3 regions of the Clostridium sp. HBUAS56017 genome follow, and region 3 is predicted to be linked to each of the others. Evidence: riboswitches for the same ligand, from Rfam matches in the RefSeq annotation. Region 3 holds a riboswitch; each other region holds the start of a gene.
The links. Region 3 has a riboswitch for S-adenosylmethionine ahead of metF (methylenetetrahydrofolate reductase [NAD(P)H]). Riboswitches for the same ligand answer to the same signal wherever they lie in the genome.
Positions count from the first base shown of each region.

Region 1: another riboswitch for S-adenosylmethionine. It lies ahead of FAY47_RS12300 (PLP-dependent aspartate aminotransferase family protein); the one in region 3 lies ahead of metF (methylenetetrahydrofolate reductase [NAD(P)H]).
Region 2: another riboswitch for S-adenosylmethionine. It lies ahead of FAY47_RS17065 (methionine ABC transporter ATP-binding protein); the one in region 3 lies ahead of metF (methylenetetrahydrofolate reductase [NAD(P)H]).

Region 1 is NZ_SULK01000013.1:65,630-68,912, reverse strand. Features, by position in the region: gene FAY47_RS12305 (aminotransferase class I/II-fold pyridoxal phosphate-dependent enzyme) at 1-129, opposite strand, end outside; gene FAY47_RS12300 (PLP-dependent aspartate aminotransferase family protein) at 132-1,277, opposite strand; SAM riboswitch class I at 1,372-1,475, opposite strand; gene FAY47_RS12295 (GIY-YIG nuclease family protein) at 1,515-1,778, opposite strand; gene FAY47_RS12290 (ABC transporter ATP-binding protein) at 1,793-3,283, opposite strand, start outside.
Region 2 is NZ_SULK01000025.1:17,142-20,424, reverse strand. Features, by position in the region: gene FAY47_RS17070 (methionine ABC transporter permease) at 1-125, opposite strand, end outside; gene FAY47_RS17065 (methionine ABC transporter ATP-binding protein) at 127-1,089, opposite strand; SAM riboswitch class I at 1,180-1,304, opposite strand; gene FAY47_RS21245 (methyl-accepting chemotaxis protein) at 1,633-2,058, opposite strand; gene thiE (thiamine phosphate synthase) at 2,152-2,793, opposite strand; gene FAY47_RS17050 (cysteine desulfurase family protein) at 3,019-3,283, shown strand, end outside.
Region 3 is NZ_SULK01000008.1:65,614-68,896, reverse strand. Features, by position in the region: gene FAY47_RS08745 (S-ribosylhomocysteine lyase) at 1-217, opposite strand, end outside; gene metF (methylenetetrahydrofolate reductase [NAD(P)H]) at 235-1,116, opposite strand; SAM riboswitch class I at 1,189-1,297, opposite strand; gene FAY47_RS08735 (MraY family glycosyltransferase) at 1,353-2,303, opposite strand; sodium ion sensor (DUF1646 type) at 2,489-2,539, shown strand; gene FAY47_RS08730 (cation:proton antiporter) at 2,583-3,283, shown strand, end outside.

The DNA.
Region 1 (3,283 bases), on a different contig from region 3:
ATCATATTTTCCAAAGTTATCTATATCAAATTGATGAAATGTTGATGCTTGATATATCGGTGTACTTAAAGCTCCTGTATTTTTATCTATACTTCCTTCTGAATGAATTAATTTTGTCCCTATCCTCATTTCTATTCCCCCTTTATTGCTTGTTTTAAATCATCTAATATATCTTTAATATTTTCAATACCAACAGATAATCTCAGTAAATATTCATCTACCCCAAGTCTTTTTCTAAGATCATCTGGTATTTCACTATGGGTTTGAGTAAATGGATACGTTATAAGTGTGTCTACCCCCCCTAAGCTTTCTGCAAAAGATACAACCTTAACTCTTTTTAATATTTTTTCTACAAGTTTTTTATCTTTAACTCTAAAGGATAAAGTTGTACCAAATCCTGTACTTTGAGATTTATTCACTTCATATCCCTCATGTTCTTCCAATCCTGTATAATATACATCCGAAACTTCATCTTGTTCTTTTAACCAGTTAGCAATAACTATAGCGCTTTCTTCTGACTTCTCTAAACGTATGTGCAGCGTCTTTATTCCTCTTAAAACTAACCAAGCTTCAAAAGGCCCTATTGTTGCTCCTGTAGACATATTAATATATCTTAATCTTTCAATAAATCTATCATCCTTTGCAACTATTAATCCAGCTAAAACATCATTGTGTCCTCCCAAATATTTCGTTCCACTATGAATAACTAAATCAGCTCCAAGATCTAATGGTTTTTGATAATAAGGAGTAAGAAAAGTATTATCAACGATAAATATCAAGTCCTTCTCCTTAGCTATCCTTCCAATGCCTCTTATGTCTGTAACTCTTAGCGATGGATTAGATGGAGTTTCTATAAATATCCCTTTAGTATTTTCCTTAATAGCATCTTTCACTGCTAAAAAATCTCTAGTATCTACAAACGTTGATTCTATACCAAGCTCCTTGTAAATACTTCCAAAAAGTCTAAATGTACCTCCATATAGATCTTCTGAAATAACTAAATGATCCCCAGCTTTAAAAAGATGCACAATACAGTTTATAGCTGCTAAACCTGTTGCAAACGCCAACCCATACCTTCCATTTTCTAATAAAGCTACAGTCTTTTCTAATTCTTCTACAGTTGGATTTTGAAGTCTTGAATAATCATATCCTGTACTTTCATTTAATGCAGGATGCTTGAAGGTTGCACTTTGATAAATAGGAAAACTTATTGCCCCAGTATGCCTATCCCCTCCTGATGCACCTCTTACTACTGTTGTTTCAAAATTCAAATTCATAATTAGCCCCCTTTCAAAATAAAAAAAGCCGCTTCTTTATATAAGAAGCGACTATTGTTAGTCAAATATATAGTCATAATGAGACTACTAATTCCTCTTATCTGTCAGGATAAACCTGCAGGATTTAGCACCACGTAATAAATAATTACAGGTTGCTGGGCTTCAAAGGGCCAGTCCCTCCACCACTCTTAATAAGATAAACTTATTTATTTAATTACATATAATTATACATCTTTCCTAATCAATGTCAACATGTTCTTTGAAATTTTTAATCAAATTATCCTTTTCTTCTCTTCTAAGCTTTTTAATAGCATATTCTCGCTTCATCGCATCTACTTTATCCTCAAAAGTTTCAAAATAAACAATCTTTAGAGGGCCTCTACCCCTAGTGTATTTGGCCCCTTTAGAATTACAATGATCTTTGAATCTTTTTTCTAAATTATTTGTCCATCCAGTATAAAGAGATCCATCTCCACATAACAAAATATAAACATAATTCATACCACTAATATATATTAAGCTATCTCTGAATTTTCAAATTGAGAATTATAAAGATCACAATAGAATCCACCAGCAGATAATAACTCCTCATGATTTCCTTGCTCTATTATATCTCCATCTTTCATAACAAGAATTAAATCAGCATCACGGATGGTTGATAATCTATGAGCAATTACGAAGCTTGTTCTTCCTTCCATAAGATTATCCATAGCTTTTTGTATCAATACTTCTGTTCTTGTATCTACTGAACTTGTTGCTTCATCTAATATTAATATCTTAGGATCTGCAAGTATTGCACGAGCTATAGTTAATAATTGTTTTTGTCCTTGAGATACATTACTAGCTTCTTCATTTAATTCCATATCATATCCATCAGGTAATGTTTTAACAAAGTGATGAACATGAGCTGCTTTAGCTGCTTTTATAACTTCTTCATCTGTTGCATTTAACTTACCATATCTTATATTCTCTCTAATACTTCCATTGAATAACCATGTGTCTTGAAGCACCATCCCAAAAAGCTCTCTTAATTCACCACGATTAAAGTTCATTATACTATTGCCATCTATTAATATATCCCCACTATTTATATCATAGAATCTCATTAAAAGCTTAACTATTGTAGTCTTACCTGCACCTGTAGGCCCAACTATCGCAACCTTTTGCCCTGGCTTAATATTAGCAGTAAAGTCATTTATTATTGTCTTATCTGGATTATATCCAAAGTGAACATCTTTAAAGTCAACTCTACCTTCAAGGCCGTTTGGAGATACTGGATTTGGAACAGTTTGTTCTTCTTCCTCTTCAGCTATAAATTCAAATACTCTTTCAGCTGCAGCTGCTGTTGATTGCATTAAGTTAGCAATTTGTGCTACTTGCGCTATAGGTTGAGTAAAGCTCCTTACATATTGAACAAATGATAATATATCTCCAACTTCAATTGCTTTTTGAATAGCAAGCCATCCACCTAGTATTGATATCATTACATATCCAATATTACCCACAAAAGTCATTATAGGCATCATCATACCTGATAAGAATTGTGACTTCCAAGCTGAATCATATAATGTGTTATTATATTTATCAAATTCTTTTACAGCTTCTTCTTCACCATTAAATGCTTTTACTATATTATGTCCACCGTATACTTCTTCAACCTGACCATTTACATGTCCTAAATATTCTTGTTGAGATTTAAAGTACTTTTGTGATTTCTTAACAACTGCGCCTATTAACCCCATCGAAATAGGTAGTATTAATAAAGCCGCAATAGTCATAGGTATACTTATTGATAACATCATTGCTAATACTCCAATAATCATAGCAACAGATGTAATCATTTGAGTCATACTTTGATTTAAATTTTGACTCACTGTATCTATATCATTTGTAACTCTTGATAAAACTTCTCCATGAGTTCTTGTATCAAAATATTTAAGTGGCATTCTATTTATCTTTTCAGCAAGTTCTTTTCTTAGGTTATATGAAACTTTTTGAGTTACTCC
Region 2 (3,283 bases), on a different contig from region 3:
AATCCATTTTCATCTGTTAAAGTTAATATAATAGCTGGTATAAAACCAATTATCACTGCTAATATAGTTGATGGAACAACCATTACTAAAGTTTGTTGTATTGCTGGCCAAAGTAATTCCCACATACTATATTACCTCCCATTCTATATTTTTATCTTTTAAATAATTCATAACTAGGTTCTTGTCCTTTTCTTCTACATTTATTACTAAGCTACCAAGAACATTACTTCTAAACTTTTCTAGTTTGCCCCAAACTACTGAAAAATCTACATTTGTTTCTCTAGCCATTCTTGTGATTATTGTATTTTCAGAACAATCTGCTGGGAAGAATAACTTTATATTAACTCCTGTATCAGGTAGAGTTTCCTCCTCTTCTTCTCCTAAGAACTTCTTTAGAGATAGTCCTGGTTTTAAGAATAACTCATCTGATCTTCCTTCTATTTTAATTTTGCCCCCTTCGATTAATGCTACTTTTTCACATACTTCTTTTACTACTTCCATTTGATGTGTAACCATAACTATGGTAATTCCAAGTTCTTTATTAATCTTTAATAGCAAAGATAATATATCCTTTGTTATCTTTGGATCTAATGCCGATGTTGCTTCATCACATAAAAGTACTTTTGGTTCAAGTGCTAAAGCTCTTGCTATAGCAACTCTTTGTTTTTGTCCCCCACTTAGAGATGCAGGTTTACTGTTAATCTTTTCTTCTAGCCCAACTAATCTTAACAGTTCCATTACTCTCTCATCTATTTTTTTCTTACTGTAGCCCCAAACTTCAAGTGGAAGAGCAATATTTTGATATACTGTTTTTCTTTTTAGTAAATTAAAGTTTTGGAATATCATACCTAAGTCTTTTCTAAATTCTCTAAGTTCATTATTATTAAGCTTAGAAACTTCTTTCCCCATCACAATTACAGATCCATTATCATATGACTCAAGACCATTTATGCATCTAAGCAAAGTTGATTTTCCTGCCCCACTATGCCCGATAATACCGTAAATTTCCCCTTCATTTATGCTTATTGAAATATCTTGTAAAACTTCTACATCCCCAAAACTCTTACTTACATTTTTAATTTCAATCACTAATTGTCTCCTCCTCTATGAATGTAAGATAAAAAATAAATGCGCTAGAGAATAAATCTCTAGCGCAATAATAAACACTAAAATATTATTCTCTCATCTTTCAGTAATTTAAAAAATTTACCGCAGGATTTAGCACCATAGTAAAATAGTAAATGAACTATTATATTGGTTGCTGGGCTTCAAAGGGCCAGTCCCTCCACCACTCTTGATAAGATATCGTTGTATTAAATTTTCTGAGCAATTGCTTCATGTTATTTATAATATTATCTTAATTGCAATTTGTCAATATCTTTTTATGAATTTTTAACAAGACAAGCAGCAATTGAAGCAATCTCTTCTTGTTTTGCTGTTTCCTCTTCTTGCTTCTCCAACCCTAGCTGCCTCTATAGATACATTTATCATGTTAGTTTGATTAAACTATTTTCTTTATAAGAAAATTAAAAACTTTTATCGTAGTATTTTGTATAATTTCACATAAAAAAAGTTGCATTAATCAGAAATATCCCTAATCAATACAACTTTCCATTAAGCCAATTTTATAAACTAATTATTATTTTCTACAGCTTTTTGTATATTATCAATTGCTTCTCTTAAACTTTCACTCTTTTCATTTACAATATCTGCAACCTTATAAATATCAACTATCATCTTAAGCATTTCATTTTGATCTTTAACTGTTGATTCAGCCACCTTACTACTCATATCAGATAACTTCTTAACTTCTGTTGCAACTACTGCAAATCCTTTTCCAGCTTCTCCAGCTCTAGCAGCTTCAATAGATGCATTTAAAGAAAGCATATTAGTTTGAGATGCAATTCCCACTATTTCTTGTGAAGAATTTTTAAAACTATTCACCATATCCTTCATACTGTCTACTTTGCCATAAAGACTTTCTGCTGTACTCTTCATTTCATCAATTTCTTTACTAATTTTTTCAATAGACTTACTTATTGATTCCATTTGTTCCATGATATCCTACTCCTCTTTCCTATAGATTCCCAACCTAATTATTATTATATACCATTAAAATACTAAAACCAATATTCTATTATTGATTTCATACTATCTACCTAAATTAGCATTCAAAATACTTTTCAATTCTTTTGTAGTATTTCGTATATTTTGCTTTTGTAAAATCGCTGACACCACGGCTATTCCATCTATTCCTGACCCACTTAATTCATTAACATTCTTGTCATTTATTCCTCCAATTGCAACTACCGGAATACATAACTTACTTTTAATTTCTTTTAATGAATCATATGTAACCTTAACAGTATCTTCTTTCGTACTTGTAGCAAATGCAGCACCACAGCCAATATAATCTGCCCCATCTGCTTGAGCCTTTAATGCTTCATCCAAATTATGTGCTGATACCCCTACTAATTTATCTTTACCTAAAATTTCTCTAGCTACTTTGCAAGGTATATCACTTTGTCCTAAATGAACCCCTGAAGCATCAATAGTTTGAGCTATATCCAGTCTATCATTTATTATTAATGGTATATTATATTTATCGGTTACAACCTTAATTTCCTTAGCTATTTTATAAAAATCTAATGAAGATATTTCTTTTTCTCTAAGTTGAACTAAAGTCACTCCTCCAAGGATACTCTCTTCAACTGCTTTACTCAAATTTCTTCCTTTTAATACAGATCTATCTGTAACTAGATAAAGTGAATAATCAATAACTGATTTGTCCATTTATTTTTCCCCTTTTCTAAAACTCTTATATAAATTATCAATAAAAATTCCTAATTGCTGTATAAAAACTTACAATTCTCTTGTATACTATTATAGCTAATCAACTCTTTCATGACCATAGTATAAAGTGGTATTATTTTTTATATTTGAAATAATGTTATATTTACATTATACTAAGTATGTTTATATGAAATATAAGTAATAAATTTTCAGGAGGTGCTAACTATGAATATTTATTTAGATAATGCAGCAACAACTAAGCCTTCAAGCGAAGTAATTAACGCTATCTGTGACAGTATGAATAACTTCTATGCTAATGCTTCATCTCTTCATAAGCTTGGTATGGAATGTGATAAAAAAATAAATGAATGTAGAGAGGAAATTGCAAAAACTATAAATTGTTCTAAAGATGAAATTTATTTCACATCAGGTGGAAGTGAAGGAAATAACTTTATCCTAAAAGGACTAGCAAAGAAAGATCTTCATGTAA
Region 3 (3,283 bases):
CAATTATTCCATCTAATCTTCCTCTAAGTTCATGTGCTAATAAATGTTCAAGTCCATGCATGGCTGCTGTTCCAAAAGCTTCTTTATTAGGTTGAAGGAATCTTAAATCAAATTTTGTAACTTTGTCCCCTTTTGGTCCATCTAATAAACAACACTTTCTTATATAAGGTGCTTTTACCTTTCTGTGATCTAATTCAAAACTTTCTACTTTTTCCATTTTTACATTCTCCTATCTTAATAAACTTTATTTTCTGTAGCTAAAATAGTTTCAATACTTCCACTAATCTTTTTGGCTAAATATGAATTATTCATAACATATAGATGTATTCCATCAACTCCAGTAGATATAAGATCTACGATTTGCTCTACTGCGTATGCTATTCCAGCCTCTCTTAAAGCTTCTGGATTATATTCATATTTATCCATGATTTTAGTGAACTTCTTTGGGAGTGATGCTCCACTTAATGAAACCATTCTCTCTATTTGCTTTTTATTTGTAACTGGCATAATTCCAGCTTCAATTGGTATTTTTATATTTGCAGCTTTTACTTTATTAAGAAAATCATAATATAAGTTATTATCAAAAAATAACTGAGAAATAAAATAAGCGGCCCCAGCTTCTTCTTTTCTCTTCATATTTTCAATTTCTTTTAGCATACCTTTATTTTCAATATGCCCTTCTGGATAACAAGCTGCTGCAATATTAAAATCATTGTATTTGTTAATGTTTTTAATAATTTCTGAAGCATATTTAAATTCTCCCTTCATTTGTCCATCAGCTGGTATATCTCCTCTTAATGCAAGTACATTTTCGATATTATTATTCTTCAGGGAATTTAAATAGTACTCTATATCTTCTTTAGATGAATTAATACAAGTTAAATGCGCTACAGCTTCTATACCATATTTATTCTTTACCAATGAAGATAATTCTATCGTTTTATTATCAGTTATACTTCCTCCAGCACCATATGTAACACTAATATAGTCTGGATTCAATCCCTTTAACTCTTCTAATGTTCTATAAATAGTCTCAACCGATGATGTCGTTTTAGGAGGAAATATTTCAAAAGAAAAAACAGTTTTTTTATTTTCAAATATTTCGCCTATCTTCATATAAATGCCCCCTTTAATAAAAAATACCTAAAGGTTATCCTTTAGGTATAATAAATTTCTACACTATAATAACCCTTATCTTTCAGCTTTGCTGCAGGATTTAGCACCATCATACACATATTACATATATATTGGTTGCCGGGTTTCACTGGGCCAGTCCCTCCACCTCTCATGATAAGATAAATATTAATTTATAGTTATTATAATATACTATTTATACACTTTTGTAAATATAATTATTTTTTTATCAACAGTAGCAATATAGATAATCCACTGCATATAAAACTTATTGCTAGTATAAGTGTAACTATTTGATTTATACTAAGTCCTCTTTCCTCTAGTCTAAAATGCATTTGACTTCTATCAGCTTGATATACAGGTTTTCCTTCACGGAATCTTTTAAATATGACAAATAAATTGTCAAATATAGGAACTGCCAATGCCAATATTGGCAAAAACAAACTTAAAACAGTAGCTTGCTTAAAAGCACCATCAATAGCTATAATACTTAATAGAAACCCTATAAGATTAGCACCAGAATCCCCCATAAATATTCTTGCTGGATGCCTATTGTAAACTAAGAATCCTAAAATTGCTCCTGCCAGTATAATTGAAAATTGAGCTGATACTCCTTGTCCAAGTATTATTGCAGCAAAAAAGAATGTAACCGAAGAAATTAATGATATTCCTCCTGCTAATCCATCCATACCATCTGACCAATTTATTACCGTAGTAACGCCAAATATCCATGTAATAGTTAATAAAAATTGTATAGTTCTCGATAGCAATATATATTCCCCTGAAAATGGATTTCTAAATCCCTCAAAAACTATACCAGCTTTAAATACTAAAACTGCAGCTAAAACCTGAATTATTAATCTTGGATATATAGGAAATTCTCTCCCTTTAGTTTTAAAATAATCATCTACTACACCAATTAAAAATATTAATGTTGCTGAAATAAATATCCATAGTTCTTCATGTCTATCATCATTAATTGTTAAAAAATATACTATAAAAAAACCTATATAAATCCCAAGTCCACCACAAAGTGGTATTGGTCCTCTATGCTTTTTTCGCTCAGTTGGCTTATCTGTAAATTCCAATTTATGAGCCACCTTCATTATAGGTGGAGTAATTAAGAAAACAATTAAGAAAGTACTTATCAGCGTTATTAAATATTGCATATTAAATCTACTCCTTAAACTTATCTGTCCTTTTTCTTTTATTGTCCTATATGAATTATACTATTATCGACTTTTTTTAGCAATTACAAAAATATTAAAATGCATCTATATTGGCAAAACATCTACAAATATGTTATTATATCAAAAGAAGATTTTAGTAGCAAAACATTATATTTTTATTTTACGGTTGAACATTTTTTTGATTCAAGATAATCTGACTTTCAGGGTGGGAAGTCCTTAGGGACTTTCTGCCTTTTTTTATTTTAATGGAGGTGTATTATGGAAAAAACTTTACTGAGTATTGTCTTAATTCTTATATTTACAAAATTAGGAGGTATAATAAGTAAAAAATTAAAAATGCCTGAAGTTTTGGGTGCCTTAATTGCAGGCGTAATACTAGGTCCTGTTGTATTAAACCTTATACATTACGATGATAATATTAAACTTCTTTCAAACCTTGGAGTTATCATCCTTATGTTTCTTGCAGGACTTGAGACCAATGTAAAAGAATTAAAAGAAGCTGGCTTATCTTCATTTATAATTGCAATAGCAGGTATACTACTTCCTCTTTTTCTAGGAACTTTAGGTGCATCTTTATTTTTTGATAACTTATTAGAAAATATATTTATAGGAGTTATATTAACTGCCACAAGTGTAAGCATAACAGTAGAAACTCTTAAAGAGCTTGGTAAACTTAATACGAAAGCAGGTATAAATATCCTGGGAGCAGCGGTAATAGACGATATTTTAGGCCTTATACTTATATCTATAGTTCTTGCATTTGCACAAACTTCTGGCTCAAATTGGGGGGCTTCAACCTCTTTACCGATTATATATGTTTTTGTAAAAATAATTCTATTCTGTTTATTTTCTATAATTGGAATAGCTTATTTACCAAAACTTATTAACAAATTTGCTAAACAGATAAAACCCGGTAGAGAACTTCTTACATTTTCTCTAGCCTTTGCCATACTAGTAGC